One region of the Amycolatopsis sp. VS8301801F10 genome, then DNA from elsewhere that is predicted to be linked to it. Evidence: riboswitches for the same ligand, from Rfam matches in the RefSeq annotation. Region 1 holds a riboswitch; each other region holds the start of a gene.
The links. A riboswitch is a leader RNA that binds a small molecule or an ion and turns the genes downstream of it on or off. The one in region 1 is predicted to bind S-adenosylmethionine.
Positions count from the first base shown of each region.

Region 2: linked by a shared signal. The riboswitch ahead of F9C11_RS23145 (aminotransferase class V-fold PLP-dependent enzyme) and the one ahead of thrC (threonine synthase) in region 1 are both predicted to bind S-adenosylmethionine.
Region 3: linked by a shared signal. The riboswitch ahead of F9C11_RS12175 (methionine ABC transporter ATP-binding protein) and the one ahead of thrC (threonine synthase) in region 1 are both predicted to bind S-adenosylmethionine.

Region 1 covers NZ_CP176065.1:4,207,882-4,217,758, forward strand. The annotation lists gene F9C11_RS19820 (helix-hairpin-helix domain-containing protein) at 1-407, shown strand, start outside; gene F9C11_RS19825 (ComEC/Rec2 family competence protein) at 404-2,782, shown strand; gene thrC (threonine synthase) at 2,807-4,072, opposite strand; SAM riboswitch class I at 4,086-4,219, opposite strand; gene holA (DNA polymerase III subunit delta) at 4,351-5,322, shown strand; gene rpsT (30S ribosomal protein S20) at 5,637-5,897, opposite strand; gene F9C11_RS19845 (EamA family transporter) at 6,291-7,151, shown strand; gene F9C11_RS19850 (VOC family protein) at 7,174-7,548, shown strand; gene F9C11_RS19855 (class I SAM-dependent methyltransferase) at 7,545-8,156, opposite strand; gene lepA (translation elongation factor 4) at 8,273-9,877, shown strand, end outside.
Region 2 covers NZ_CP176065.1:4,860,849-4,870,725, reverse strand. The annotation lists gene F9C11_RS23170 (DUF885 domain-containing protein) at 1-444, opposite strand, end outside; gene F9C11_RS23165 (AsnC family protein) at 1,185-2,495, shown strand; gene F9C11_RS23160 (RluA family pseudouridine synthase) at 2,911-3,837, opposite strand; gene lspA (signal peptidase II) at 3,834-4,451, opposite strand; gene F9C11_RS23150 (hypothetical protein) at 4,715-4,960, opposite strand; gene F9C11_RS23145 (aminotransferase class V-fold PLP-dependent enzyme) at 5,211-6,539, opposite strand; SAM riboswitch class IV at 6,579-6,693, opposite strand; gene F9C11_RS23140 (potassium/proton antiporter) at 6,789-8,267, opposite strand; gene F9C11_RS23135 (ArsR/SmtB family transcription factor) at 8,367-9,062, opposite strand; gene F9C11_RS23130 (penicillin-binding transpeptidase domain-containing protein) at 9,160-9,877, opposite strand, start outside.
Region 3 covers NZ_CP176065.1:2,494,980-2,504,856, reverse strand. The annotation lists gene F9C11_RS12195 (fatty acyl-AMP ligase) at 1-630, opposite strand, end outside; gene F9C11_RS12190 (ABC-F family ATP-binding cassette domain-containing protein) at 718-2,487, opposite strand; gene F9C11_RS12185 (4-(cytidine 5'-diphospho)-2-C-methyl-D-erythritol kinase) at 2,517-3,485, opposite strand; gene F9C11_RS12180 (hypothetical protein) at 3,607-4,080, shown strand; gene F9C11_RS12175 (methionine ABC transporter ATP-binding protein) at 4,190-5,203, opposite strand; SAM riboswitch class I at 5,420-5,510, opposite strand; gene rsmA (16S rRNA (adenine(1518)-N(6)/adenine(1519)-N(6))-dimethyltransferase RsmA) at 6,259-7,101, opposite strand; gene F9C11_RS12165 (transglycosylase family protein) at 7,194-8,654, opposite strand; gene F9C11_RS12160 (TatD family hydrolase) at 9,004-9,828, opposite strand.

The sequences.
Region 1 (9,877 bases):
TAATCAGCGTGGTAGGCCACGTGCGTTCGCCAGGACTCGTCACCGTGCCGTCCGGGTCCCGTGTCGCCGACGCCCTCCGCGCAGCTGGTGGAGCTAACCCAGGCGTCGACCTGACCACGCTGAACCTCGCCCGCAAACTCGCCGACGGCGAGCAATTGGCAGTCGGGGTCCCAGCCGCCCAGGCGGCACCGGTCGGCTCCGGAGCCGCGGCCAGCAAGATCGACCTGAACTCCGCGACCGCTGAGCAACTCGACAGCCTCCCGGGCGTCGGCGAGGTCACCGCTCGCCGTATCACCGACTGGCGCACCCAGCACGGCGGATTCTCGAGCGTCGAACAACTTCGCGACGTCGACGGCATCGGCGAGAGCAAATTCGAGAAGCTCCGCGAGCAGGTGACCGTCGGATGAGACTGGAAACCGAGGAAAAGTCGCGACGGGACCACGATTTCCGCCTCGTCCCCGCCGCCGTCGCCGGATGGGCGGCCACTCTGGCCGGACTGCAGCTCGGCTGGTGGGTCGCCACCGTGGTCGGAGCCGCCGCGGTCGTCGGTGCCGTCGTACTGCTCACGCGCGGCCGCGCCAGATACCTCGGTGCCGGGGGAGCGCTGCTGCTGGTAGGGCTCGTTGCCGCAGTACCGACCGCCCTGCGTATCCACGACGCAGCAGCTGACCCGCTGGGAGCCGCTGCCACCCGAGGCGGCACAGCGACGTTGCGGGTCGAGATCAGCGAGCGGCCGCGCTCAATCCACCAAGCTGGCTATGCCGACCAACAGGCCGGCACCCGGTCAGTGGCGATTCCCGCGCAAGTCAGAACGGCCACAGTGGACGGTCGGCCAGTCGAATCGACCGGCCGGGTGCTGTTGCTGGCACCGGTCGCGGGATGGAGCGGGTTGCTGCCCGGCCAGCAGGTAACCACGTCCGGTCGCCTCCTGCCCGCACGCGGCGGCGAACTGACCGCCGCGGTCCTCTCCGTCCGTGCCGCGCCAGTCGGTATCGGGCCAGCACCCTGGTGGCAGCGCGCCGCCGCGGCTCTGCGGAACAGCTTGCATTCGCTGTGCGCGATCCTCCCGGAGGAACCAGCGGGCCTCCTGCCCGGACTGGTGCTGGGCGACACGAGCGCGTTGCCGCAGCGGGTCGAAGGGGAGTTCAAGGCTTCCGGGCTCACCCACTTGATGGCAGTGAGCGGAGGAAATCTCGTCATCGTCGGCGGAGCCGTTCTGTTGCTGTGCCGGTTGGTCCGCGCAGGCCCGAGGTTGTCCGCCGCGGCGGCCGGTGCCTGTCTGGCGGGGTTCCTCGTGCTGGTGGGTCCCGAACCGAGCGTGGTGCGGGCCAGTGTGATGGGCGGTATCGGCTTGCTCGCGCTTGCCCTCGGACGGCGCGGTTCAGCGCTGCCCGCCTTGGCCTTCGCGGTGTGCGTTCTGGTGGCATGGGACCCAACGATGGCGGGAAATTTCGGTTTCGCACTTTCGGTTCTCGCGACGGCAGGGCTGGTCCTGCTTGCGCCACGCTGGGCAGATTCGTTGGTACGAAGGGGGATTCCGCCCGGGTACGCCGAAGGTCTCGCCGTGCCGTTAGCCGCCTTCGTGGTTACCGCGCCAGTCATCGCCGGGATGGCGGGCACGGTCAGCCTCGTCTCGGTCGTCACCAATGTCCTTGCGGCACCAGTGGTCGCGCCGGTCACGGTGCTGGGCGTGCTGGCAACAGTCGTCGGGCCGTGGTGGCCAGGCGGAGGGCAGGTGCTGATCCATCTGGCCGATCCGGAAGCCCGGTGGCTGCTCACAGTCGCCCGGCATGGTGCGCGAGCGCCTGGTGCGGCGCTGTCCTGGCCCGGTGGCTGGTGGGGCGGATTGTGTGCGGCCGCCCTGGTGGTCGTAGTCGTGGTGGCGGCGCGGTTCCGTCGGCTCCGGTTGCTGGTGGCCATCGGGCTGGTCGTCGTGCTGCTGACGGTGGTCCCGGCCAAAGTCCTGATGCCTGGCTGGCCGCCGGACGGCTGGGCGATGGTGGAATGCGATGTCGGACAAGGGGATGCGCTCGTCCTGGCCACCGCCGAACCCGGCCGCGCCGTGGTCGTCGACACCGGGCCGGAGCCGGGGCCGGTCGACGAATGCCTGCGGAGGCTGGGTGTCGACCGGGTGCCGTTGCTCGTGCTGAGCCACTTGCACGCGGACCACATCGGCGGTCTCGCCTCGGTGTTCGACGGACGGGCGGTAGGCGCGATCGCGGTCGGGCCAGGGCGTGCTCCGGCGTGGGCATGGCAGTCGGTTTCCGGCGAAGCGCGGCGTCGTGGCGTGCCGTTGGCGCAGCTGAGCGAAGGGCAACGGCTGGAGTGGCCGGGGTTGGCGCTGGAGGTGCTCGGTCCGCGCTACGCCACCACCCGGGCACCGGCATTGCAGGACGGCACGATGATCAACAACAGTTCGGTCGTCCTGCGCGCGGACACCGACGCCGGCCGGGTTCTGCTGACCGGAGACGTCGAACTGGCCGCGCAAGCGGATCTGCTGGCCGAGGGCGTCGACCTGCGAGCAGACGTCCTGAAGGTGCCGCATCACGGTTCGAGGTATTCGCTGCCGCAGTTTCTCGCGGCGGTGCGGCCGCGCACGGCGCTGATCAGTGTGGGCGCGGGCAACGGATACGGGCATCCGAGCAAGTCCACAGTGGACGTTCTCGGCACGATGGGAGTGCTGGTCGCCCGGACCGATGTGGACGGTGACACCGCCGTCCTGCCCGGAGCAAGCGGTCCGGCGGTGGCGCGTCGAGGCGAGCCGCGGGGTCCGCCGCGGTAGTGCGGCGGACCCCGGGCCGGTGCGTCAGTAGCCGAGCGCCTTGGAGACGGCTTCGGCGGACGGCGGCACGGTGGCCTTCGGGCCGATGTGGTTCTCGACCGCGTCGAGGGTCTTGAGGCCGTCGCCGGTGATGAGGAGGACCGTTTCGGCGTCCGGGTCGAGCTTGCCGGTTTCGACGAGCTTCTTCGCGGTCGCCACGGTGACGCCGCCCGCGGTCTCGGTGAAGATGCCTTCGGTGCGCGCGAGCAGCCGGATGCCTTCGACGACCTCTTCGTCGGTGACGTCCTCGATCGCGCCGCCAGTGCGGTTGACCACGTCGAGCACGTACGGGCCGTCGGCCGGGTTGCCGATCGCGAGCGAGCGGGCGATGGTGTCCGGCTTCACCGGCTGGACGACGTCGTGGCCGTTGCGGTACGCGGTGGAGACCGGCGAGCAGCCGGTGGCCTGGGCGCCGAACACCTTGTACGGGCTGGCGTCCACGAGACCGAGCTGGCCGAGTTCGCGGAAACCCTTGTCCACCTTGGTGAGCTGGGAACCGGAGGCGATCGGCACGACGATCTGCTCGGGGATGCGCCAGCCGAGCTGCTCGGCGACCTCGTAGGCGAGCGTCTTCGAGCCCTCGGAGTAGTACGGGCGGACGTTGACGTTCACGAACGCCCACTTCGGGTGCTCGGCGGCCAGCTCGGTGGCGAGCCGGTTCACGTCGTCGTAGTTGCCGTCGACGGCGATCAGGTCGCCGTCGTAGACCGCGGTGGTGAGGATCTTCGCGCGCTCGAGGTTCTTCGGGATCAGCACGACCGACCGCCAGCCGGCGCGGGCCGCCGCGGCGGCGGTCGCGTTGGCCAGGTTGCCGGTCGAGGGACACGCGAGGACCTCGAAGCCGAACTCGCGGGCGGCCGCGAGCGCGACGGCGACCACGCGGTCCTTGAACGAGTGCGTCGGGTTGCCGGTGTCGTCCTTGACCCACACGCGCTTGAGGCCGAGTTCCTTGGCGAGCCGGTCGGCGCGCACGAGCCGGGTACAGCCGGGTTCGGTGTTCGGAGTCTCCTCGACGGTCGAGGGGACGGGAAGGAGTTTCTTGTAGCGCCAGATGTTGCGCGGGCCCGCCTCGATGTCCTCGCGGCGGACGCGGCCGAAGTCGTAGGCGACCTCGAGCGGCGAGAAGTCTTCGACGGAGACGAATTCCGGAGCGAGCGGCTGCCGGTGCCCTTCTTCCTTCGACACCAGTTCGACGGCCGGACCGAGGTCGAGCGTCTTGTTGGCGGAGGTGGCGCTGAGGGCTGCAGTCATCGCGAGGTTCCTTTCCTCATCTGCCCCGCCGAAGCGGGCCGGAATTGGCACCGTGGTCGTCAGCTACCCCGCGATCGCGGGATGACAGGCTGTACGCCGGTTGCCGGGGCTTCGTCGGGCCGTTCCCTCTGCCCCTCTGGATGAGCGGTATTCGGTTGTCGGAGCGCCGGCGGGCGCGTCCTCGGCTACACCGTACGACATCCCGATCAGCTCGTGCCACGGAGGCGGCCCACATCACCGGAGCGGACGGTTCGCGGGCCGGGTGAGAAGATGGCCGGGTGACCACCGCACCCGCGCCGCTGCACCTCGTCACGGGCGAGGAAGAACTGCTCATCGAACGGGCTGTGCGAGCGTCCCTCGACGCGGCCAGGGCCGCGGACCCGACGGCAGACCTGACGCGGACGCGGGTGTCCGATCTCACACCGCCCGCGCTCGCCGAGCTGGTCAGCCCGTCATTGTTCGCCGAGGGGCGGGTGATCGTGCTGGAGTCGGCGCAGGACATCTCGCAGGAGCTGTCCGACGCGGTCCTCTCCTACGCGAAGGCACCGGCCGACGGCATCGTCCTCGTCGTCGTGCACAGCGGCGGCGGCCGGAGCAAGGCCGCCAAGGCGCTGCCGGGCGCGTTGAAAAAAGCGGGCGCGGAAATCACCGAATGCCCGAAGCTGACCAAACCGGCCGAGCGCGAGGCGTTCGTCCGCAACGAGGTGCGCCGGTCAGGCGGCAAGATCGACGCCGCGGGCCTGATGGCGCTGCTCGATTCGGTCGGCTCGGACCTGCGCGAACTGTCCTCGGCGGCGACGCAGCTGGTCGCCGACACCGGGGGAGTCGTCGACGAGCAGGCGGTCCGCCGCTACCACACCGGACGCGCCGACGTGACCGGCTTCGCGGTGGCGGAAAAGGCCGTCGCCGGCGATCGGGCCGCCGCGATGGAGTCGCTGCAGTGGGCGATGCAGCTGGGCGTCCCGCATGTCCTGGTGGCCGACGCGCTCGCCGACGCGGTGCGCACGATCGCCCGCGTGTCCGCCGCCGGACGCGGCAACCCGAACCAGATGGCGGGCGAACTGGGCATGCCGCCGTGGAAAATCCGCAAGGCGCAGGGCCAGGCCCGCGGCTGGGGCCAGGACGGCCTGGCGACCGCGATGCGCGTCGTGGCGAGGCTGAACGCCGAGGTCAAGGGCGCGGCGGCGGATGCGAACTACGCCCTGCAGCGCGCGGTCCTCGACGTGGTCGCGGCCAGGGGAGACCGCTGACTTCCCGGCGGGACGGCTTTGGCGGAGTCGTCGCGGGAAAGCCGGTGAACGCTGGCAGTGCTCTGTGGTTGTGGGCGCGGGGCTGCTGAATTCCAGGCGGGACCGTCTTGAGGGCGTCGTCGTCGGAAGCCAGTGAACGCCGCCGGGGCTATGCGGTTGCGGCCGAAGGGCACCCCTGCCTCCCAGCCGACGGGACCGCTCGGCGGAAGCCGTCGGCAACCCGGTGAACCCGGCCGGATCCGCAGCGGCCGCGTCCCCAGGGCACGGAAAAGGCCCGGCAGCCGAAGCCGCCGGGCCTTCCGGAAAGACTGCGCTCAGAGCTGGTTCACGCGCTTCGCGAGAGCCGACTTCTTGTTCGCGGCCTGGTTGGCGTGGATGACGCCCTTGGTGACGGCCTTGTCGAGCTTGCGAGCGGCGTCGCGCTGCAGTTCGACGGCCTTGTCCTTGTCGCCGGCTTCGGCGGCCTCGCGGAACTTGCGGATCGCGGTCTTCACCGAGGACCGGATCGCCAGGTTGCGCTGCCGCGCCTTCTCGTTCGTCGTGATGCGCTTGACCTGCGACTTGATGTTGGCCATGGAGGCGTTCCTCTTTCACTCGGTGAAGGTCGCTGCCGCGTTCGTGTGGCTCCAAGCCGACCCCGAGGGACCAGCCGGGTTTCCTCCCTGACGGAATGCCGCACGGCAACAGTCAGAAATCTTAACAGCCCTGCTCGCGGCCCCGGCGAGGGCCCCGGAGCCGGAAATCGCGCGGCATCCCGGCGGCGGCTCCGTTACGGTGGGTTTCGGTAGTGCCTAGGGTTCCGTCGCCTGCCCGTGGTCCCGCGGAGCGGGTCGCGAAGACAACGAGGGCGGGCGGGCCTGGTCCGAGCGGCACCTTCGGCGGGGCGCCGAGCCCTGCCGTTCATCTGACGGGACAAAAGCCTGGAGGACCCGGTCTTCAGCGTGCGCTGAAAACCTGAAGGGGTCCGGATGAACACCACTGCCCTCGCCATGGTTCTCGTCGCCGCGGTCGTGCACGCCGGGTGGAACCTCGCCGCCAAACGGGTTTCCGGCGGTCCGCGGTTCGTCTGGCTGTACTACACGGTCTCGGCGGTCGCGATGCTCCCGGTGATCGCGGCAGCGCTGGCCGTCGAACCGGAACGTCCACAGTGGACTTGGCTGCTCGCCGCCGGGGGCACTGCGGTGCTGCACGTGGCGTACGGGATCGTGCTGCAGCGCGGATACGAGGTCGGCGACCTGTCGATCGTCTACCCGCTGGCGCGCGGCACCGGCCCGCTGGTCTCGGTGCTCGTGGCCGTCACCGTGCTGGGAGAACGGCCGGGGGTGCTCGGGCTGATCGGCGCTTTCCTGGTTGTCGCCGGCGTCCTGGTGATCAGCCTCGGCGGCAGCACCGGCGACGCGAAAGCCCGGCGCGCCGGGGTGTTCTACGGCGTCGCCACCGGCGTGGTCATCGCGGCTTACACGCTCTGGGACGCGCATTCGGTCACGTCGCTCGGCGTGCCTCCCCTCGTCTACTTCGGCGGCGGCGCGATCGGCCAGAGCATCCTGCTCGCGCCGGCCGCCGTGCGCGGCCGGTCCGAGATCAAGCGGCTGTGGCGCGACCACCGGCGCGAGGTGCTGATCGTCGGACTCGCCTCGCCGGCCAGCTACCTGCTGGTCCTGTACGCCCTGCGGATCGCGCCGGTCAGCCTCGTCGCTCCGGCGCGCGAGCTGTCGATCGTCTTCGGCGGGGTCGCCGCCTGGCTCGTGCTCCGCGAGCGCAACGCGGTCCGCCGGCTCGCCGGATCGCTGGTCGTGCTGGCCGGGATCGCCGCGATTGCGGTCGCCTGAGCGGCTCGGGTAGGCAGGAGCCATGGACGTACTGAGCAGCCGGGTGCTGATCCACCCCCGCGACCACGAGGTGTCCACCGCGTTCTACCGCGACGTCCTCGGCCTCGCGATCGAGCGAGAATTCCCTGGCGGCACGCGGTTTTTCGCCGGCGGCGGGTCGATCGAGGTGGTCGGCGAGGGCGAGGCCGGGCCCGGTCCGGACGTCAACCTCTTCCTGCAGGTCCGCGATCTTCCGGCGACGCTGGCCGAACTGGCCGGGCGCGGGGTCGAACCGGTGCGCGAGGCCCGGCGCGAACCGTGGGGCACCGACGAGGCGTGGATCGCCGACCCGGACGGGCTGCGGATCGTGCTCGTCGAGGTCCCGGAGGACCACCCGTTGCGCCGCGACCAGCGCTAGCCCGGTTTCACGGCCCGCAGCTGGGCGGCGAGCGCGGCGAATCCCGGCGGGTCCCAGGTCCAGGTCTGCAGGTCGGTGAATCCCGCCGCGGCGGCTTCGCCGGCCAGCTCGTGCCGCGTCACCGGAAGCCATTTCTCGTGCGCCGAGAGCAGCAGCCGTCCGCCTGGCCGCAGCACGCGGAACAGCTCGGCGAACGCCGCCGGGCGGTCTTCCCAGAACTGGACGTTGTTCACGGTAAGCACGACGTCCGCGGACGCGTCCTCGCAGCCGGTCCGGGCCGCGTGGCCCGCGCGCACCTCGGCGCGGTCGCCGCAGCGGTCCGTGCAGAGATCCCGCATCTGCGGGGAGGGCTCGACGCCGATCACCTCGCCGGCGAGTTTGCTCGCCGCGTCAAGGCCGACGCCGGGGCCGGGGCCGATGACCAGGACGGTCTCGTCCGGTTCGAGGCGCGCGAGGTCGACGACGCGGTGCTCGGTCGCGGCGTTGCCGATCGCCATCAGCTTGCCGCCGAGCCTGCCCAGCAGGCCGCTGGGGTGGCCGAAGGCCCGGTCGAGCGCGGCGTCGAGGACGCCGGGGCCGGGCGGCGAGGGGGAGGGTGAAGTGGTCATGCTTCGAGGTCATCACGAGACGCGCGGGGCCGCATCGGGGATGACCCCCACCCGCACCCGGAGGTCCATGGGACGATGGGGTACGGACATCCCCCACCATCCCGAGGACAGCCCGAGTGACAGCGCCCAAGACGTTCGCCGACACCACCTTCACGCCGCCGGAGTTGATCCGCAACTTCTGCATCATCGCCCACATCGACCACGGCAAGTCGACGCTGGCGGACCGGATGCTGCAGCTGACCGGCGTCGTCGAGGAGCGGGCCATGCGCGCGCAGTACCTCGACCGCATGGACATCGAGCGGGAACGCGGCATCACGATCAAGGCCCAGAACGTCCGGCTGCCGTGGCAGGTGGACGGCAAGGACCACGTCCTGCACCTGATCGACACGCCCGGCCACGTGGACTTCACCTACGAGGTCTCGCGCGCGCTCGAGGCGTGCGAGGGCGCGATCCTGCTGGTCGACGCCGCGCAGGGGATCGAGGCGCAGACGCTCGCGAACCTGTACCTCGCGCTCGAGAACGACCTGCACATCATCCCGGTGCTGAACAAGATCGACCTGCCCTCGGCGGACCCGGAGAAGTACGCGGCGGAGATCGCGCACATCATCGGCTGCGAGCCCTCGGACGTGCTGCGCGTGTCGGCGAAGACCGGCATGGGCGTGACCGAGCTGCTGGACGAATGCGTGCGCCAGGTCCCGCCGCCGGTCGGCGACGCGGACGCGCCCGCCCGCGCGATGATCTTCGACTCGGTCTACGACACCTACCGCGGCGTCGTCACCTACATCCGCGTGGTGGACGGCAAGATCACGCCGCGCGAGAAGATCAAGATGATGTCCACCGGCGCGACGCACGAACTGCTCGAGGTCGGCATCATCTCGCCGGAGCCGAAGGCCAGCAAGGGACTCGGCGTCGGCGAGGTCGGCTACCTGATCACCGGCGTGAAGGACGTGCGCCAGTCGAAGGTCGGCGACACCGTGACGTCCGAGCGCAACGGCGCGAAGGAGCCGCTGGCCGGCTACCGCGACCCGAAGCCGATGGTGTTCTCCGGGCTGTACCCGGTGGACGGCTCGGACTACCCGGAGCTGCGCGAGGCGCTGGAGAAGCTGCAGCTCAACGACGCCGCGCTGACCTACGAGCCGGAAACGTCGGTCGCGCTGGGCTTCGGCTTCCGCTGCGGTTTCCTCGGGCTGCTGCACCTGGAGATCACCCGCGACCGGCTGGAGCGCGAGTTCGGCCTGGACCTGATCTCCACCGCGCCGAACGTGGTGTACCGGGTGGTGCTGGAGGACCGCAGCGAGGTGATCGTCACGAACCCGTCGGACTGGCCGACCGGGCTCAAGATCGCCGAGGTGCACGAGCCGGTGTCGAAGGTGAGCATCCTCGCGCCGTCGGAGTTCGTGGGCACGATCATGGAGCTGTGCCAGGCGAAGCGCGGCACCCTGCTGGGCATGGACTACCTGTCCGAGGACCGCGTCGAACTGCGCTACACGATCCCGCTCGCGGAGATCATCTTCGACTTCTTCGACACGCTGAAGTCGCGCACGCGCGGCTACGCGTCGCTGGACTACGAGGAGTCCGGCGAGCAGGTGGCGGACCTGGTGAAGGTCGACATCCTGCTGCAGGGCGAGACGGTGGACGCGTTCTCCGCGATCGTGCACAAGGACGCTGCTTACACCTACGGAAACCGCATGGCGACGCGGCTGCGCGAGCTGATTCCGCGG
Region 2 (9,877 bases), 650 kb from region 1:
CGCGGCGATGCCGTCGCGGTGGCGTTGCGCGACGGCGCGGAGGTACTCGGGGATCCCGCGGAGCCTGCCGAGATGCGCCTCCGCGGTTTCCGCGGTGACGGTGATCATCGGCAGCGCGGACAGCAGCCCGGACGCGGGCCCGACGAACAGGTCGGTGACGGTGAAGTCGACGACCCGGCTGTCCATCCGGTCGAGGCTTCCGGCGATGGAGCTGAGCACGACGTCGCGGGTGACGCGGTCGGCCGCGCCGAGCCCGGCCGGGTCGACCGCCTCGGCGCGCTCCCGGATCCCGGCGAGCTTCTCCCGGAACGCCGCCTCCGCCGCGGCCGACGGATCGCCGAGCCCCGGCGCGTCCGGCCGGACGCCGAGAATGGCGGCGTCGAGCGGCTCGTGGTCGAACGACGCCTCGACCAGCTCGTCGGCGAGATCGGAAACGACGGACATCGGCGTGGACCCCCAGGGTAGGCGGAGAAGGTGCTGCCGCCGACCCTAATCGAGACCCGTGCCGCGACGCCCGTCTCCCGGCTGGCCGGTCCCTCGGCAGGCCTACCGGCGTGCCGGGGCGTGGAACTCGGGGCGGCCGGGTTGGGGCGGGTTTTCGCTTTTCCGCGCTGGTGCGGCGGTTGGCCTGGGCGCGCTTTGGCGGCGGTTGGCCTGGGCGCCATGCCAGGAAGGCACGGTTCGCGAGGCCTTTCGGACAACCGGCCACCGCCCGCGTTCCGCCAGCCGCCGCGGTGGCGCGCGGCTCGCCGAGGCCGGGGGCAAGGCCTCCCCCGCGAGACAAGGCCCGCAAGACTCTCCGGACAACTCGCCACCGCCCGCCGCCGCGGCGGCCTGCGGCTCGCCGACGCCGGGGGCAAGGCCTCCCCCGCAAAGCCCTCCCGACAACCCGCCACCACCCGCATTCCGCGAGCCGCCGCGATGGCCCGCGGCTCGCCGATGCCGGGAGCAAGGCCTCCCCCGCGAGACCCTCCGGACAACCCGCCACCACCCGCGCCCCGCCAGCCCGCAGCTCGCCGACGCCGGAGGCAAGACCGCCATGCCAGCGCGACACGCCTGCAAAACCTTCCCGGACCACCGGCCACCACCCGCGTCCCGCCAGCCGCCGCGGTGGCGCGGGGCACGCCGGGCGCGGTGGTGCGGCCGGGTGCGGCGGGCGAGGCGGTAGCGTTGCCGGAGTGGCCGTGACCGATCCCGCCGACATCCGCCTGCTCGCCGCGCTCGCCGAGCTGGGCAAGGGGGCTGTGCACGAGCTGGCGGCGAAGGTCGGGATGGATCCGAGGGAGGTCGCCTACCGGCTGGTCGCGCTGTCCGGGAGCGGATTGCCGCTGCTGGTCGGGGTCGAGAGCGACCCGAACGGCCTTCGCGCGGCGATTTCCGGGGCTCCGGCGTCGTGGCAGCGTCCGCAGGGGGGCGGGTATCCGGGAGGGCCCGGGTCGGCGCCGTTCCCCGCGGCCGGGCCCGGCCAGGGCGGGATGCCGCCGGGTCCGGCCTCCGCGCCGATGGCTTCCGGCCCGGCCGCGATGCCCTCCGGTCCGGCGCCGAACGGCCCGGCTTCGGCGGGAGTCCCGGGGCGGGGCGCGCAGGCTCCCGGGATGCCGGGCTCGTCCGGTCCGCATCCGCCGGGACAGTCCGGGATCCCCGACTCGGCCGGAATGCCGGGGCACTCCGGACCGCACCCGCCGGGGCAGCACGGCATGCCCGGACCCGGGACCTCCGGCGCGTACCCGCCCGGGCAAACCGGTCTTCCCCCGGGCCCGGGGCAGCACGGCAGGCCCGGGCCGGGGACGTCCGGTGCCTACCCGCCGGGGCAGAACGGCATTCCCGGACCGGGAGCGTCCGGCGCCTACGCACCCGGACCGGCCGGGATTTCGGGCGCTTACCCCCCTGGGCCGAACGGGATTCCCGGCGGAATGTCCGGCGCGTACTCCCCCGGGCAGACCGGGATGCCGCCCGCCGGGGTGAGTGTCCACAATGGACCGTACCCGGCTCCGGACCCGGTCGTCAGCACGTGGGGCGTCCCGCAGACGGCTTCCTGGGCCCGCGGCGACGAACCCCGGCCCGCCGCCGCGCCCGCGAAGCAGGGGCGGATCGGCGAGACGATGCAGTCGCAGGGACTCGAGGGGGAACAGCTTTCGGTGCAGCTGCTGGAAGTCCAGGATCCCGCCGACTTCCTCTTCGGCGCGGCCGGATACCGGCTCGAGGACGGCGAGCGCGCGGTCGTCGTGCACACCGAGATCACCAACCGCGGCCCGATCCCGTTCGCGTCGCTGCCCGACAACTACCTGGAACTCGTCGCCGACAGCGGCGAGACCATCGCGAAGGCCCCGGTGTCGCTGACGTCGCGGCCGCCGCACAAGATCGGCGTGCAGCCGGGCGAGACCCTCGGCGGGCACACCGTCTACGTCCTCCCGACCGCCACCCGGGTGGTCGCGGTGCGCTGGAGCCCGCGGCCCGAGCCGGACGAACGCACCCTGACCTGGGCCGTCGACTAGCCGGCTGGCCGGCGCCTGCGCCGGTCGGCACCCGGCGCAGGCGCTCGCGAGGCCTCCCGTCTCGCGGGAGGTCCGGAGCACCGGCCACATCGTCCGGACACTCCGCCCAGCGGCCATGCGCGAGCTGGTCAAACCCCGCGCATGCCGCGCCAGCAAAACCACGCAGCCACCGGACTAGTTCCCGTGCCGCAAGGTCTCCAGCGCACCCGGCCACACCGTCCGGCTACCCCGCCCAGCGGCCATCCGCGAGACGGGCTAACCCCGCGCATGCCGCGCCAGCAAAACCGCGGGACTAGTTCCCGCCCCGCAAGATCCCCAACGCACCGGCCACACCGTCCGGCTACCCCGCCCACCGGCCACCCGCGAGCTAACCAAACCCAGCGCCCGCGCATGCCGCGCCAGCAAAACCGCGGGACTAGTTCCCGTCCCGCAAGATCTCCAGCGCACTAGCCAGATCGTCCGGATACTCCGCCTCGAACTCCACCCACCGGCCGTCGGCCGGATGCGCGAAGCCGAGGGTTCGCGCGTGCAGCCACTGCCGGGTCAGGCCGAGTTTCCGGGCCAGCACCGGGTCCGCGCCGTAGGTCAGGTCGCCCGCGCACGGGTGGCGCAGCGCGGAGAAGTGCACGCGGATCTGGTGCGTGCGCCCGGTTTCGAGCTTCACGTGCGCCAGCGAGGCTGCCCGGAACGCCTCGACCACCTCGTAGTGCGTGACGCTCGGCCGTCCGCCGGCGACGACCGCGAACTTGTAGTCGTGCCGCGGATGGCGGTCGATCGGGGCGTCGATGGTGCCGCGCGTCGGGTCGGGGTGGCCCTGGACGACGGCGTGGTAGCCCTTGTCGACGGTCCGCTCCTTGAACGCCCGCTTCAGCACGGTGTACGCGTGCTCGCTCTTGGCCACCACCATCACCCCGGTGGTGCCCGCGTCGAGCCGGTGCACGACGCCCTGCCGTTCGGCCGCTCCGGACGTCGAGATGCGCAGCCCGGCCGCCGCGAGGCCGCCGACGACCGTCGGGCCGGTCCAGCCCGGGCTGGGGTGCACGGCGACGCCGACCGGTTTCGAAATCACCACGATGTCGTCGTCATCGTGCAGGATCTTCATGCCTTCGACCGGCTCCGCGACGATTTCCGCCGCCCGCTCGGGTTCCGGCAGCGTCACCTCGAGCAGCCCGCCCGCGGACAGCCGGTCCGATTTGCCCGCCGGACGGCCGTCGAGGAGCACGTCGCCCGCCGCGGCGAGGTCCGCGACCGCGGTGCGGGACAGGCCGAGCAGTTTGGCGAGCCCGGCGTCGACGCGCATCCCGTCGAGCCCGTCCGGGACGGGCAGCATGCGCGCGCTCACTCGGAATCCTTCTTCTTGCCGCGGGTGGAAGTGCCGTCGTAGTCCTTGCCGAGCAGGGACAGCAGCACGATCAGCGCCCCGCCGACGCAGATCGCGGAGTCGGCGATGTTGAAGATCGCGAAACCCTGCCCGTTGGGCACGAACGCGGAGATGAAGTCGACGACGTGCCCGCGCAGCGGTCCGGGCTCGCGGAAGAACCGGTCGGTCAGGTTGCCGAGCGCGCCGGCGAGCACGAGCCCGAGGCCGATCGCCCAGCCGACCGAGCGCAGCCGGCGCGAGATCCACACGATCGCGATCACGACGCCGATCGCGACGAGCGCGAGCACCCACGTCATGCCGGTCGCCATCGAGAACGCGGCACCCGGATTGCGGGTGACCTGCAGGTAGATCAGCCCGCCGAGGATCGGCTTGGGCTCCTTGCCCTCGAGGTTGGCGACGACGAGGTTCTTCGTGATCAGGTCGATCGCCCACAGCAGCGCCGCGACCGCGAACACCACCCAGACCCGCCGCTTGGGCAGCGGCGAGGTTTCCTCGGCAGCCCCCTGCTCAGGCGGTTCCGCAGACGGCTCGACCTCGGATTCGGACGGCGAAGGATCGGTGCTCACCCCCCCCATTGTCCACAACCGCGCCCGAGCAGGTCACAGCGGCAGTCCCCGGCCGGAATCCGGGCCGCGCGGCGCTCGCCGGTTTCGCCGTCGCCGCCGTGCCCGCCGAGATCCCCACCCGCGCCGCCGCGGCGTGGACCCCACCGACTGTCTCCCGCTGTGGGCGGCACACTGGCGGGCCTGTCCCGCACCGAACCGCGAGAAATCCACGACGGGCAGCAGGCCGCCCTAGCCGACTGCCACCCGCCCATTCCCCCGCGGCGGCGACGCCATCAACCGCGTTCCCCGTCGTCGAGTTTGAAATGATCAGTCAACCGGTCGATGGTGAATTTGTTGCTGAGACGGCAAGCGCTGTGCTGATTGGCGAACATGCCGCTCTGCCAAAAGCCTTCGGTCCGATCGCGGACGGCCACCCATTCGACGGGGACGACGTACTCGGCGGTGTCGTTCGTCGACCAGCCAGGTGCGAGCGAGGTACTCGTGTCCGCCGTCGCGGTAATAACGGAAGAAGACGACATTGATCGGCACCCCGTATCTGGTGTTGAGGTAGGTGACGATGCGCTCGGTCGCGGAGTCCGCCTCGGCGGCGACTACGGACAAGCAGTGGTCCCTGTTCAGTTCTTCGGGCGGATTGCTGCCCAACCTCCAAGACGTGCAGTGCGCCGTCTTCGTCGACTGCGGGCAAGTCGATGATTTTCCCGAAGCTGGTCGGCACTTGGCGGCCGATCAGCAGCAACCGAGGACCCAAGATGTCCGGGTCGCCTTCGATCAGGAACAGAAACCGGGCAGCTCCCGCGTGTCCCCCACCGGCGCCCACCGGCCGTCCACCTTCGCGTACTCCCACCGGGCGCCCCGGGCCACGATCTGCCGCAGCGCCAGCACCAGCCGGTCCACGTGTTCCTCGGTGCTTCCCAACCCGAGGCTCACCCGGACCGCCTGCTGGCCCTCGCTTCCGGCTTCACGGATCAACCGCCGGGCGGCCACATGCGCGCAGAACGCGCCGTCCCGCACGCCGATTCCGTACTCAGCCGACAGAACCGCCGCCAGCCAGCCGGGCTCGAATCCGTCGACCACGAAACTGACCGTGCCGACGCGGTCCACCGGTGCGTCGAAGAAGCGCAGCTCGGCAAACCCGGGCAAGCTCTCGAGACCCTTGCGCAGCCGCTCCAGCAGCGCGGCCTCATGCGCACCAACGGCATCCCAATGCGCCGCCAGCTGCTCGCAAGCCACCCCGAGCGCATACACGCCAACGGTATTCGGCGAACCGGCCTCGTGCCGTTCCTCGCCGGTGTTCCACACCACGGCTTCCTCGGTCACCAGTTTCGTCGCACCGCCGCCGGCCAGGTACGGCTCGGCCGCCCGGAGCCAGTCGCTGCGGCCGATCAGCGCGCCCGCCCCGAACGGCGCGTACAGCTTGTGCCCGGACAGCGCGACATAGTCGACATCCAGCTCCCGCACCGAAATCCGGCGATGCGGAGCGAGCTGCGCGGCGTCGAGCGCGACCCGAGCACCGTGTTTCCGGGCCACCGCGGCGATTTCCGCGACCGGCAGCAGCTCGCCGGTCACGTTGGACGCCCCGGCGACCACCACCAATCGCGGCCCCTGCGGGCATTCCGCCAGCGCTTCGTCCACAACGGACACCGCGGCGAGCCGAGTGCGCGGCAGCTGCACGCGCCGGACGTTCGGGCCCCGCCACGGCAGCAGCGCCGCGTGGTGTTCGCTGTCGAACACCACCACGGAAGTCTTGCGCGGCAACGCTTTCGCCAGCAGGTTGAACGCGTCCGTGGTGTTGCGGGTGAAGATCACCGAGTCGCCGCTGCGGGCGTCCACGAACCGGCGCAGCACGTCCCGGGTCCGCTCGTACAACCGGGTGGAGACCTGCGAAGCGAAGCCCGCGCCGCGATGCACGCTGGCGTACCAGGGAAGGAACTCGTCGACCGCCGTGCGCACCGCGTCCAGGCAGGGCGCGCTGGCCGCGTGGTCGAGGTTGGCATAGCCGATGTCGCCGCCGGTGACCAGCGGGACCCGCAACGCGGCACCAGCGACAGCGGGAACAGCAGAAACAGTTTCCGTGGACCGGTCGAGTGCGAGAGTCATGACGGTGCCTCCTCGGCGTTCCGGGGGACCCCGGCGAGGGGCCCGCGCTTGCCCGCCGCACTGCGCGACCGGCCTGGTCCTCACCCGGGGCACCCCACCGCGGTAGGAGGGTTGCCGGCCAGCAAGCCGGGGCTTCGCGCTGGCACTCATGACCTGGAACCGAAGATAGCGGAAAACCCGCGAAGAAGGCCAGCCCCGTCTCGTGATCTGAGACGGCGGTCACCCGACAGTCTACAAAGGACAGAAGGGTCAGGCCCCGGATTCCCCGTGCCAGCGGGCGAGGCGGCCGGCCCGGTCGACGGCCCGGATGCGCCGTTCGGTCGCGTCGCGGTCGGCGGCGGTCGTGACCACCAGAAGCTGGTCCTCGACCTGCAAGCGGCTCGTTTTCTGCGGGGTGAAGCCCGTCCCGCCGCGCACCACGAGGCTGACCGTCGCCCCGGCGGGCAGCCGCAGCTCCGACAGGTACACGCCGTGCAGCTTCGACCCCTTCTGGATGCGCACCTGCAGCAGTTCCGCGCCGAGTTCGTCGAGCGGCGCGGCGTCGACCTCGATCTCGTGCGCCTGCGTCGCCTTCGTCAGCCCGAGGATCCGCGCGAGCGGGCTGAGCGTCGCGCCCTGCAGCAGGGTGAGCACGATGACGAGCACGAAAACCGCGTCCACGAGCCGTTGCGCGCCCGGCACGCCTTCGGACAGCGGGATCATCGCGAGCACGATCGGCACCGCGCCGCGCAACCCCGCCCAGGACAGGAACGTCTGCTCCCGCCACGGCAACCGGAACGGCAGCAGCGACAGGATCACCGACAGCGGCCGCGCGAGCAGCAGCACCACCGCGCCCGCGACCAGGCCCGGGATGAGCGTTTCGAGCAGCCGGGTCGGCGACGCGAAGAGACCGAGCAGCACGAACAGCCCGATCTGCGCCAGCCAGCCGAGCCCTTCGGCGAACGACAGGGTGTCCGACCGGTGCGGCAGCTTGGAATTGCCCAGCACCAGGCCCGCGACGTAGGTGGCGAGCAGGCCGGACGCGTGCGCCAGCTGTCCCGAGGAGTACGCGAGCACGCACACCGCGACCGTGGCGAGCGGGTACAGGCCGGTCGCCGGAAGCGCGGCCCGGCGCAGCGCCTGCGCGCCCAGCCAGCCGAACGCGAGGCCGAGCGCGAGGCCGGCGAGCAGTTCGTAGACCACCAGCAGCGGCAGCGACCAGTCGACGGCCTCGCCGGACGCGAGCACGACGACCGCGATGTAGGCGGGCGCGTCGTTGACGCCGGATTCCAGCTCCAGCGCGCCGACGAGCCGTTTGCCGACCCCGGCCGTGCGCAGCACGGAGAACACCGCCGCCGCGTCGGTGGACGCGAGGACCGCGCCCCACAGCAGGGCGAGCCGCCAGTCGAGGCCGAGCAGCCAGTGCAGTGCCGCGCCGGTGACCGCGATGCTGATCACCACGGCCACTGTGGACAGCAGGATTCCGGGCCCCAGCGAGGGTTTCACCGCCGACCAGCGCGTGGTGAGCCCGCCTTCGGTGAGGATCAGCACGAGCGCGGCGAGCCCGAGGGACTGGGTGAGCGCGGGATTGTCGAAGCGGATGCCGAACCCCGCCTCGCCGAGCACGACGCCGATCCCGAGATACAGCAGCAGCGACGGGAAGCCGAGCCGGATGGACACCCGCACCGCGACGACCGAGACGACCAGAACCAGCGCTCCGACGCCCAGCAGCACGGGAAGCTCGTCCACTCTGGCCCTCCCTCCCGGTCGCCCGCAGGCGTCCAGAATAGTGAGGCAGGGTCCGGTTCCCGAGCGCGCACCACCGGTGCGGGGGACGGCGCAGGTGTGTTACGACGCCTCGGCGGCACTCACCGTCGCGAGATCGACACCGAGCGCGGCGAACGGCCCCTTCGCGCTCGGCAGGACCCGGATCGCGCGCTGCTGGTCCCGCGTCAGCCATCCCGCCTCGACGGCCCGCTCCAGCACCGCCGCCGGAACCGCGCCGGCCAGGTGCTCCCGCCGCTCTGTCCAATCCAGACAGTCGCGCAGCAACGGCCGCCGCGGCCGATCCGGCACCGCGACGCCGAGATCGGCCAGCACGTCGCGTCCGGCGTCGGTGAGCGCGAGCCCGTCCGACACGTCGATCAGGCCCCGTTCGACCATCCCGTCCCGCAAGGCGACCCCGAGCGTCCCGGCCAGATGGTCGTAACAACTGCGCGCGAAGGACAACCGCTGCACCCGCAACGAAGTCCGCAGCCCGGACGGCCGTTTCAGTTCGGCATGCTGCGCCAGATGCTCGATCAACTCCGCGACCCGCGGATTCGCCAGCCGCACGTACGCGTGCCGCCCCTGCTTCACCCGCGCGACGAACCCGGCCTCGGCCAGCCGCGTCACGTGCTCGCTGGCCGTCGAGACCGCGATCCGCGCGGCGGCGGCCAGTTCGCCGACGGTCCAGGCGCGGCCGTCGAGCAGGGCGAGGCACATGGTCGCGCGGCTCGGATCGGCGAGCACTGCGGCGACTTCGGCCAGTCCGACTGTTTCCATACGGCGAGGGTAGAGCGGGCAAGGTTCGGCGGCGGCCGAAAAGTCGCCTCGTGAGTGTCCATCCCGGTTAGAACCGTGATGAACACTCACGAGCCCGCTACAGCGCGTCGAGGAACTTCGCGCCCAGCGAGACGGCCGGTTTGGAGTCGTTGGCCCCCTCCAGGAACACCGCGAACGCCAGGTCGCCGCGGTAGCCGACGAACCAGCCGTGTGCCTCCGCGCCGTCGCCGAACTGCGCGGTGCCGGTCTTGCCGAACACCGGACCGGAGTGCGAGAGGCCGGTCGCCGTGCCGCCGGTGACGACCTCGCGCATCATCCCGCGCAGCGCCGACAGCACCGAACCGGACGGCGGCTGGTAGCCGGTGTTGACCTTGGTCCCGCCCTCCCACAGCCGCGGCACGACCGCGCGCCCGGACGCCGCGGTCGCCGCCAGCACCGCCGCTCCCATCGGGCTGACCTGCACCTTTCCCTGTCCGATGCCGTCCTCGACCTGCTCGTCCGCGTTCGCCGCCGGGTCGACGCGGCCCAGCTCGGTGGACAGGCCCTCGATCGCGAAATCGGCGTTGAGGCCGAACTGGGTGGCCGCCTTCGCGAGCCCATCGGCGGGCAGCTGCGACGCGAGCCGGCCGAACGTCGTGTTGCACGACTTCGCGAACGCCTTGTGCACGGTCGTCGTGCCGAGGTCGAAACCCTCGTTGGAGAGCGTGCGGGTGCCGATCCGGTCGGTCAGCGGGCACGGCACCGAGGAATCCGGCGTGACGAGCCCGGCTTCCAGCGCCGCGGTAGCGGTGACGATCTTGAACGTCGACCCCGGC
Region 3 (9,877 bases), 1.7 Mb from region 1:
CATGTCGTGGAAGGTCGGCAGCCACGACACCATCACGTCGGTGTCGAACTCGAACTCGGCGCGGTCGACCATCGCCTTGACGTTGGTGTACAGGTTGCCGTAGGTGATCCGGACGGCCTTCGGTTCCGCGGTGGATCCGCTGGTCAGCTGCAGCAGCGCGGTGTCGCTCTCGGCGGTCTCCACGATCTCGGCCAGCGGCTGCGCGGCCGCGAGTTCCGAGATCAGCCGGTAGCCGATGCCCTTGCCTTCGAGCACCGGGGCGAGCTGGTCGAACGGTTCGCCCAGCACGACCAGTTCGGCCCCGATCATCGCGAGCACCTTCACCGTGTCCTCGGCCCATGCGGCGAGGTCGGTGCGCGGAGTCGGCTGGTGCAGCATCGTCACGCTGCCGCCTGCGAGCCACACCGCCTGCACGGTCGGCGCGATGAGCACCGGCGCCGCGGCCAGCACCGCCACCGCGCTCCCCGGCGCCAATCCGCCGCTGACCAGCCCGCCCGCGATCCGGCGCGCTTCGTCGTGCACCTGCGCCCAGGTCCGGCGCACCGGCTCCTTGGGCTCGCCGGTCACCATGCCGCGCCGTTGCCCCCGGTCCGCCGCGTTCCCGACGAGTGTGTCCACAAACCGACTCATGTGCGTCAGATTACTGTCCGGTTTTTCCGGGCCCGCCCGCGGCGGCGTGAACAGCGGATGTCCGGCGGCAGACAGCGTGCGGACGGGTCACTCAGCGAGTTCGGACGTCTCCAGCCACCGCGCCTCGACGTCGTCCTTCTCCGCCAGCACGGCCTTCAGTTCGGTGTTCAGCTCGATCAGCTTCTCCGGGTCGGTGGCCGCCTCCGCCAGCGCCGCGTGCAGCTTCTCCTCGCGCTTCGCGAGCTGGTCCAGCTTCCGCTCCAACCGGCCCAATTCCTTTTGCGCCGCACGGGTTTCCGCCGCGCTGCGCTTGGCCTCGGTCTTCTCCGCCGGGGGTGCCTCGCGACGCGGCGCGGCTTCCTTCGCGCGGGCGCGGCGCTGCAGGTACTCCTCGATGCCGCCCGGCAGGTGGGTGACCTTGCCGTCGCCGAGGAGCGCGTACGTCGCGTCGCAGACCCGCTCGACCAGGTACCGGTCGTGCGAGACCACCACCATCGTGCCCGGCCAGCCGTCGAGCAGGTCTTCGAGCTGCTGCAGGGTGTCGATGTCCAGGTCGTTCGTCGGCTCGTCCAGCAGGAGCACGTTCGGCTCGGCCATCAGCAGCCGGCACAGCTGCAGCCGGCGGCGTTCGCCGCCGGAGAGGTCGCCGACCGGCGTCCACTGGCGGGCGGCGGGGAAGCCGAGCTTCTCGCCGAGCTGCGACGCGGTCATCTCCTGCTTGCCGAACACGACCCGGCCCGAAACCTGCTCGATCGCTTGCAGCACGCGAAGATCGGCGGGCAGGTCGTCGAGTTCCTGGCGCAGGTGCGCGAGCGCGACCGTCTTGCCCTGCACGCGCCGCCCGGTCGACGATTCGACGTCGCCGCCCAGCAGCTTCAGCAGCGTGGTTTTGCCGGAGCCGTTCACGCCGACCAGACCGATCCGGTCGCCCGGGCCGATCCGCCACGTCACGTGGTCGAGCAACGTCCGGTCGCCGACGGACAGCGAAACGTCTTCCAGCTCCAGCACCGTTTTGCCGAGCCGGCGTTTCGCGAACGCCATCAGTTCCACGGAATCGCGCGGCGGCGGCACGTCCGCGATCAGCGCCTCGGCGGCCTCGACGCGGTAGCGCGGCTTCGAGGAACGCGCCTGCGGGCCGCGGCGCAGCCACGCCAATTCCTTGCGCGCCAGGTTCTGCCGCTTCTCCTCCGCGGTCGCGGCGAGGCGGGCCCGTTCGGCACGCGCGAAAATCCAGTCGGCGTAACCGCCTTCGTACTGTTCGACCCGGCCGTTCGCGACCTCCCAGGTGAGGCTCGCGACGGTGTCGAGGAACCACCGGTCGTGCGTCACGACCACGACCGCGACCCGGCGGCCCAGCAGGTGGTCGGCGAGCCAGCGGACGCCTTCGACGTCAAGGTGGTTAGTGGGCTCGTCCAGCACCACCAGGTCCAGTTCGCCGGTCAGCGCGGCGGCCAGCGCGACGCGCCGGCGTTCGCCGCCGGACAGGTTCGCGGTCGGGGTGTCGAGGCCGATCGCGGTGATGCCCAGACCGTCCACAATAGACCGGACGCGTGCGTCGGCGGCCCATTCGTGCTCGGCTCCATAGCGCTGCAGCACGACGTCGCCGACCGTGCTTCCGGCCGGCAGTTCGGTGCGCTGGGTGACGACGGCCATCCGCAGCCCGCGCACCTGGCTCACCCGGCCGGAATCCGGCTCGCTCAGTCCGGAAAGGACTTCGAGCAGCGTCGTCTTGCCGCCGCCGTTGAGCCCGACGACGCCGATCCGCTGCCCCTGCGCGACCCCGAGGGAAACGTTGTCCAGCAACGGCTTCACGCCGTAGGACTTGCTCACCGATTCCAGGTTGACCAGGTTGGCCATCCGGATCCTTTCCACTGTGGACTATTGATTCAGGCGTGCACGCGCGGCGGCGCGTTGCGCGGGGCGTCGTCGCCGCCCACCACGCGCGCGCCGGGCACCGGGCCGTGCGCGACCCGCACCGTCCGGCACACTCCGGCTCCGGAGAGTTCGGCGGCCACCTCGACCGCGGTTTCCGCGTCGGAGCACAGGAACGCGCAGGTCGGCCCGGAGCCGGACACGCATCCGGCCAGCGCGCCCGCGTTCACCCCGGCACGCAGCGTGCGGCGCAGGCCGGGCCGCAGCGACACCGCGGCCGCCTGCAAGTCATTCCCGAGCAAGAGGGCGAGCTGGCGAGGATCTCCCGACGCGAGCGCCTCCACGACCGGCGTGTGCGACCCGATCCGCGGCGGCTTGCCGTCGGCGCGCAGCCGGTCGAGTTCGCCGAACACCTTGGGCGTGGACAGGCCTTCCTCGTCGAAGGCCAGCACCCAGTGGAACGTGTGCCGCGCGAGCACCGGCACGAGCTGCTCGCCGCGGCCGGTGCCGAGTGCGGTGCCGCCATACAGCGCGAACGGCACGTCGCTGCCCAAGCGGCCGGCGATGGCGGCCAGCTCGTCGCGCGTGACGTCGAGCTTCCACAGCGACGAGAGCCCGACCAGCGCCGCCGCCGCGTCCGCGCTTCCGCCCGCCATGCCGCCGGCGACCGGAATGCCCTTGCGCAGCACGATTCGCACCTTCGGCTCATCCGCGTCCGGCCGTCCGGCGTAGGCGGCCAGCTCCCGGGCCGCGCGCCAGGCGAGGTTGGCGCCGTCGGTGGGCACCGTGCGCTCCCCCTCGCCGTACACCTCGAGCCCGGGCTCGTCGGCGGCCGCGACGGTCACCTCGTCGGTGAGCGAAAGCGCCTGGAAGACGGTGACCAGCTCGTGGAATCCGTCCGCCCGCAGGTCTCCGACGGCCAGGTGCAGGTTGACCTTGGCCGGGACCCGGACGGTGACTGGTGGTGGAACTACGGCGAGCACCCGTCCAGCCTACGTGGCTGGCCCGCGCCAGGTCCCGCCAGGAGAAAACGTCGGCACGGAAGTTCCCCCGGTCGTCGCCGCGGAGTGGCCGGACGAGCTAATTTGGAACTACTTTGTAACTATGCGCGCGCCCGAGGTGAACCTGTCCGAGCTGTCCCTGCACCCGCGCCGGGTGGTGGAGCGGCTCGAGGCCGCGCCGAGCCGTTCGGTGCGGATTCGCCGACGGGAGAAGGACAAACCCGATCTGCTGCTCGTCACCGCCGAGCGCGCGGAACAGGCGGTGGCCGGGTTTTCGGCGACCGTCACGCTCCTCGTGAAGCTGATGCGGCGCAGCGCCGAGACGGCCGCGCTCGCCGCCGAGGCGCTGCCCGCCGCGTTCCCGTGGGCGCGGTACCTGTCGACGGAAGAGCTGCACGCGTTCGCCGGCGAATTGGTCGAGACCTTGGAACGAGCCGAATCCCTCGGCAGCCCGGTGCCGTTCGCCACTCTCGTGGCGAAGTGGAAGCAGACCGCCGAGGCACGCGCGGATCCGGAACTCGCGGCGATCTTGCGCCGGAACGACCACAGTGGACAGTATTCAGGACAGCTGTCCTGAAACTTTGCCCGTGTGTCCTGATTCCTCGGGCGGCGCGTCCCGCGGAGACGGCGAGGGCCGCCCCATCTGGATGGGGCGGCCCTCGAAAAACGGTTCGGCGTAAGGGAAATCAGGCGGCGACGACGCTCTGCGGCCCGCGAGCCGGCTGGATCACGTGCGCGCCCCGGTCGGAGATCCAGGACAGTGCGGCGTCGGCCCGCTCGCCGCGGACGCCGAGGCGGAACCGGGCGATCGGGGTGTCCCCGACGCGGGTGAGGCCGCCGCCGATGGTGGCCAGCTCCACGTCGAAGCGGCTGGCCGCCTCGGGCAGCAGCGCGCCCACCGACGCGAACCCGATCAGCACGACGTCGACCGCGCGGTCGTACTTCGCGGCCTGGGCGCGCGAGGTCTCGATCGACGGCAGCACCGCCTGCGCCGTCCAGCTGTCCGGCGTCGAAATCAGGTCGAGCACCGTGCCGCGCTCGACGACCACGCCGTTGTCGAGCACCGCGACGTCGTCGCAGACCCGGCGGACGACGTCGGCGTCCGGGGTGGTGACGACGACCGTCACGCCCAGTTCGGCGCGCGCCCGGTCGAGCACGGCGAGCACCGCGCCGGCGTCCTCGGCCGCGATCCCCGCGGTCGGGTCGTCGGCGAGCAGCACGGCGGGCCCGGCGGCGAGCGCCTTGGCGACCGCGACCCGGCGGAGCTGGCCGTCGGTGAGTTCTTCCGGCTTCTGCGCGGCGCGGGCGGTGAGGCCGACCAGGTCGAGCAGCGAGCCGACCCGGCTGCGCCGCTGCGGTCCGTCGACGCCGAGCTGCTCCAGCGGGCTGGCGATGTTGCCGGCGATGGTGCGCTCGGCGATCAGCTCCGGCTTGGTCCCGACGACGCCCAGCTGGCGGCGGATCTCCCGCAGCCGCTTGCCGTCGAGGGTCGCGGTGTTGAGGCCGTCGAGCCGCACGACGCCGCGGTCGGGACGCTCCTGCAGCGCGATGCAGCGGGCGAGGGTCGACTTGCCGGAACCGGACGGACCCACGACCCCCAACAGCGAGCCGGCTTGCACGTCGACGCTCACGTCGCGCAGCGCGGCGACCCGGTTTCCGTGGAAGGGAAAGGATTTGGACACGTTTTCGACAGTGATCACGAAAGGGCTCCAGGCAAACGAGGCGCGGCGGGAGTTTCCGGGCGCGCCAGGCGTCATCGAATTACCGTCCACAGTGGACGGCGCGAGAAAGTGCGGAAAAAACGATCAGGCGATGACCATGGAGCGTCGACACGCACATACCGAGCGGCGACCTTCGTCGACTACGCGCCGGCGGGTCAGCAGGAGCGGGCGGGTGACCCTCTTCATCGAAAACAGCCTCCATCGGTCCTGGCGGTAGCACCTGCCCTGCGGAGGGTGGTTGCTGCGACTTCGGCGAGCCAGGTCTCTCAGTCGCTCGGGATGGACGCTTTCGAGTAAAGCCGATCCCATTGGCTGAACGCAAGCGCGTTGGTGCAGATCACACGTCTGGTGGTGCCCGCATCCCGGGACCCGGCGTCCAGGACCCGGAAACCCGGAACCTCGGTCGCCGAACAGTGCCTCGACCTGCGAAACCCGGGCGGCGGGCCACGGCGGCGAACTAGTTCGTTCCACTGTGGACGATCAGAGAGCTTTGTGGAACAAGAGTTTTCTCGTTGTCAAGTGGTCGCTTGACGCGGGGCGCGCGGCAGGGCTGCCCGCGGCCGAAGCGGGGTCGAGATAGGTCAGGGAAGCGAAGCACCTTCGGGCGGCACCGCTGAACAATCGGGGTGCGGAGCACTCAAGCTCCCCCGAATGCCGAGGGGGTGGCGAGGCGCTCGGCACAGGTGGAGGGCGGTTTCCGCGGGCCGCGCGCGATCACCGAGAGTAGCTGTCTGTCCATGAAAGCCCCACACTCAGCGACGACGCAAGATCATCGGACAACACAGTGAAACCAGTGGCTCGCATCCGGAATACCTGCCGCGAGGCCGCCGTTAGAGGTCACAACGCACGGGGAGTTCCGCGACTGGGGAGGTGCTCGCGTTGCCTTGCTGCCACTGGTATCGCTTCTTGGACGCGAAGTAGGCCACTGGAATCCCGACCAGGACTCAGGCGAAGGAGAACCCCGCGACGTACGGGCCGCCGACGAGCTGGGCCTTGCGGCCGAACCTAGCCCGCCGTCGCGGACGGGGTCCCGGTCAATGACCGGCAGCCGCGATCCGCGCGAACGCGTGCACGTCCAGCTGTTCCCCGCGTGTCTTCGGGTCGATTCCCGCCTCGGCGAGCAGCTCGCCGGCCCGCTCGGCGGAACCGGCCCATCCGGCCAGCGCCGCCCGCAAAGTCTTGCGCCGCTGCGAGAACGCGGCGTCGACCACCGCGAAGAGGCGGGCGCGATCCACTCCGGCTACCGGGTCGGTCCGGGTGAACGAGACCAATGCGGAATCGACGTTCGGCACCGGCCAGAACACCGCGCGCGGCACCGCGGCGACCTTCCGCGCCGGGCCGTACCAAGCGAGTTTCACGCTCGGCACGCCATAGGTGCGGCTGCCCGGCCCCGCGGCCATCCGGTCGGCGACCTCGGTCTGGACCATCACGAGCCCGCTGCGCAGCGACGGCAGCTCGGCCAGCAGGTGCAGCACCACCGGCACCGCGACGTTGTACGGCAGGTTCGCCACGATCGACACCGGCTCAGCCGGGAGGTCGGCGGCCCGCACCCGCAGCGCGTCGGCTCCGACGACCGTCAGCCGGTCCGCTGCCTCCGGGGCGCGCTCGGCGACCGTGCGCGGCAGGCGGGCGGCCAGCACCGGATCGATCTCCACCGCGACGACCTGAGCGCCCGCGGCGAGCAGGCCCAGCGTCAGCGACCCGAGCCCGGGTCCGACTTCCAGCACGACGTCCCCCGGCCGCACGCCGCCGAGTTCGACGATGCGGCGGACCGTGTTGGGATCGTGCACGAAGTTCTGCCCGAGCTTCTTCGTGGGCCGCACATCGAGTTCGTCGGCCAGCCCGCGGATTTCGGCAGGCCCCAGCAGTTCCACCACCGGACGAGCCTACCCAGCGGCGACGCGGCGGACGAAAACAGGCGGCCGGGAGCGCGAGGCTCCCGGCCGCCTGCCGGAAAATCAGAGCGTGCTCAGGCCTTGTAGCCGCAGCCCCAGGCGCTGTAGCCGCCGCGCGCGTCGCGCACCCGCTCGGCGATCGCGATCTGCTGCTCCCGGGTGGCCTTGTCCGCGGTCGGGGCGTACTGCCCGCCGCCGTAGGCGTTCCAGGTCTGGCGGTCGAACTGGAGGCCGCCGTAGTAGCCGTTGCCGGTGTTGATGGACCAGTTGCCGCCCGATTCGCACTGCGCGATGCGGTCCCACACGCCGGTGTCGCCGATCGCCGGCGTCGGCGGCTTCTTGGTGCCGACCTTGATGATCTTGGCCTTGGCCTCGACGAGGACCTTCTCCGAGACCTGCTCGCGAGCGATCTCCTCGCCGTTTTTCTTCGTGACCTTGTAGGTCACCAGCTTCTTGCCCGGCGTGCCCGGGTCCTCGACGCTCTGCTGGCCCTGCAGCTGCGTCGGGTCGTCGACCTTCTGCACCTCGGGGTCGATGGTCTCTTCCTGGTTGACCATCGACACGCCCATGCGGCTGACGTGGACCTCGGCGCCGTTCTTGAGGCTGACGTCGAGGCCGCCCTCGATCGCGTCGTCCGGGCCCAGGTTCAGCTTCAGGTCGGAGACGAGCTCCTTGGTGGTCACCGCGTTGGTGCTCACCTGGCGGGGCGCGTTGGTGCCGTCGAAAAGCGTGATGTGCTTCAGGGTCTTGACCTGGACGGTCGAGCCCTCCAGCGGCAGTTCGCCGGACGACGGCATCGACGTCCACGCGCCCTGGGAAAGCATGCTGCCCATGCCGAGCTGGTTCATGGCCTCGCCGAGCGTGGTCGCGCGGACCCAGGAGGGCCGGGACACGCCGTCCACGACGAGGTTCAGCTGACGGCCGCGCTCGAGCTTGATGACGCCGCCGTCGCCGACCGCCGCCTGCGGCGAGGGCGAAAGCGCGTCGTGCTCGCCGACCGACAGGCCCGCGTCCTCGAGCACCTCGCCGACGGTGCCGCCGAAGCTGTGCACGGTCTGCTGGTGGCCGTCGACGTCGACGGTGATGCTCTTGTTCATCGCGAGCGCCGCCGCGCCGCCACCGCCGACGGTGACCAGCAGCGAGAGCACGGCGCCCTTGAGGAAGCGGCGCTTCCAGGTCTTGGTCGCCTCGCGCAGCCCTTCCTCGACCGCGGCCTTCTTGGCCTGCGGGGAGGCGGTGCGGTCCTGCTCGACCTCGTCCGGGAGGACGAGCGGCGGAAGCATCGTGGTTTCCGCGTTGATGAGCCGGATCAGCTCGTCCACGTCAACGTCGATTTCCGACATCAGCGCGTCGGCGTCCGGGCCGAGCGCGGCGAGCACGTCCTGCTCGGTCACGCGGAGTTCGTCGGAGAAGTCAAGCTGCCCGTAGGCGGTGTCCTCGAGCTCGCGGTCGAGCACGGCCACCGAAGATTCGGAGGAGGAGAAGTACGCCGTACCCGCGTCAAGACGCGAGTCATCCTGCCGACTACCAGTCACCGGGTCGTTCCCTTTCCCAAGACACCGCGCGTCGTGCGCGCGTCGTCCTTCGTTCGCGACGCGCCCTCGGGCGCGCCTCTCAAGTCCGACACCCCCAGCCAGCGCCATCGTCACGGTTCCGAGTCGTACCAACCCCGGTTCCGCTTCCCCGACGTGCACTGACGTGACTGGTGGGCGTATCAGCCGGCTTCGCTGCGCGATACCGACCGGCACGATCACGGGACAGTAACGGGTGTTGGCAGGTTGCGCAAACACCCCCCGGAGTGTCGTGACTTGCGTCACTCATCAGGTGGACGAATGCGGGGTCTCGAATGTCGCAATCCGTGCAACCCGTTGTGACACTACGGAATCACGCAGGCAGCCGATATGCGCGTTCGGCAGTGGTCCGGACCGCTTCGGCCACCTCGTGGACGGCTTCGCCGCGAAGCTGAGCGAGGAACCGAACGGTATAAGCAGTGCAAAACGGCTCGTTCGGCCGCCCCCGGTAGGGATGAGGCGTCAGAAACGGTGCGTCAGTCTCCGCGAGAAACTGCCCGCGCGGCACGATCCGCGCGGCCTCGTGCAGCCCGCGCGCGTTCTTAAAGGTGACAGTGCCCGCGAAGGACAGGATGTAGCCCTTGTCGATACAGCGGCGCGCGATGTGCTCGTCGCCGGAGAAGCAGTGGAAGACGACCGTCTCGGGCGCACCTTCCTCGTCGAGGATGCGAAGCACGTCCTCGTGCGCGTCGCGATCGTGAATCATCAGCGCCTTGCCCAGCCGCTTCGCAAGATCGATGTGCCAGCGAAACGCGGCTTGCTGCGCATCGTGCGGCGAGTAGTCCCAGTAGTAATCGAGCCCGGTCTCGCCCACCGCGACGACCCGCTCCCCCCGCGCCAGACGCTCCACTTCGGACTGTTCGGCAACCCCGAATTCCTTGGTACGAGTAGGATGAATCGCCACCGCGGCGAACACCCGCGAGTCCCAAGTGGACGCCTCCGCAGCCCACCGAGCAGCAGCGAGATCATCCGCGACAGTGACCACCCGAGCAACCCCAGCCCGCTCGGCACGATCAACCATCTCGGCAACGTCGGCGGCAGTCTCCGCACCACACGCGTCGAGATGAGTGTGCGCGTCAACCACCGTCACCGGCAGCCGATCAGGAATCGGGGGAAGTTCGCGCTTCTCGTCACCCATAACCCCAAAGCTACTGCGCCCCCAGAACCGCAGCCGACGCACCCAACCA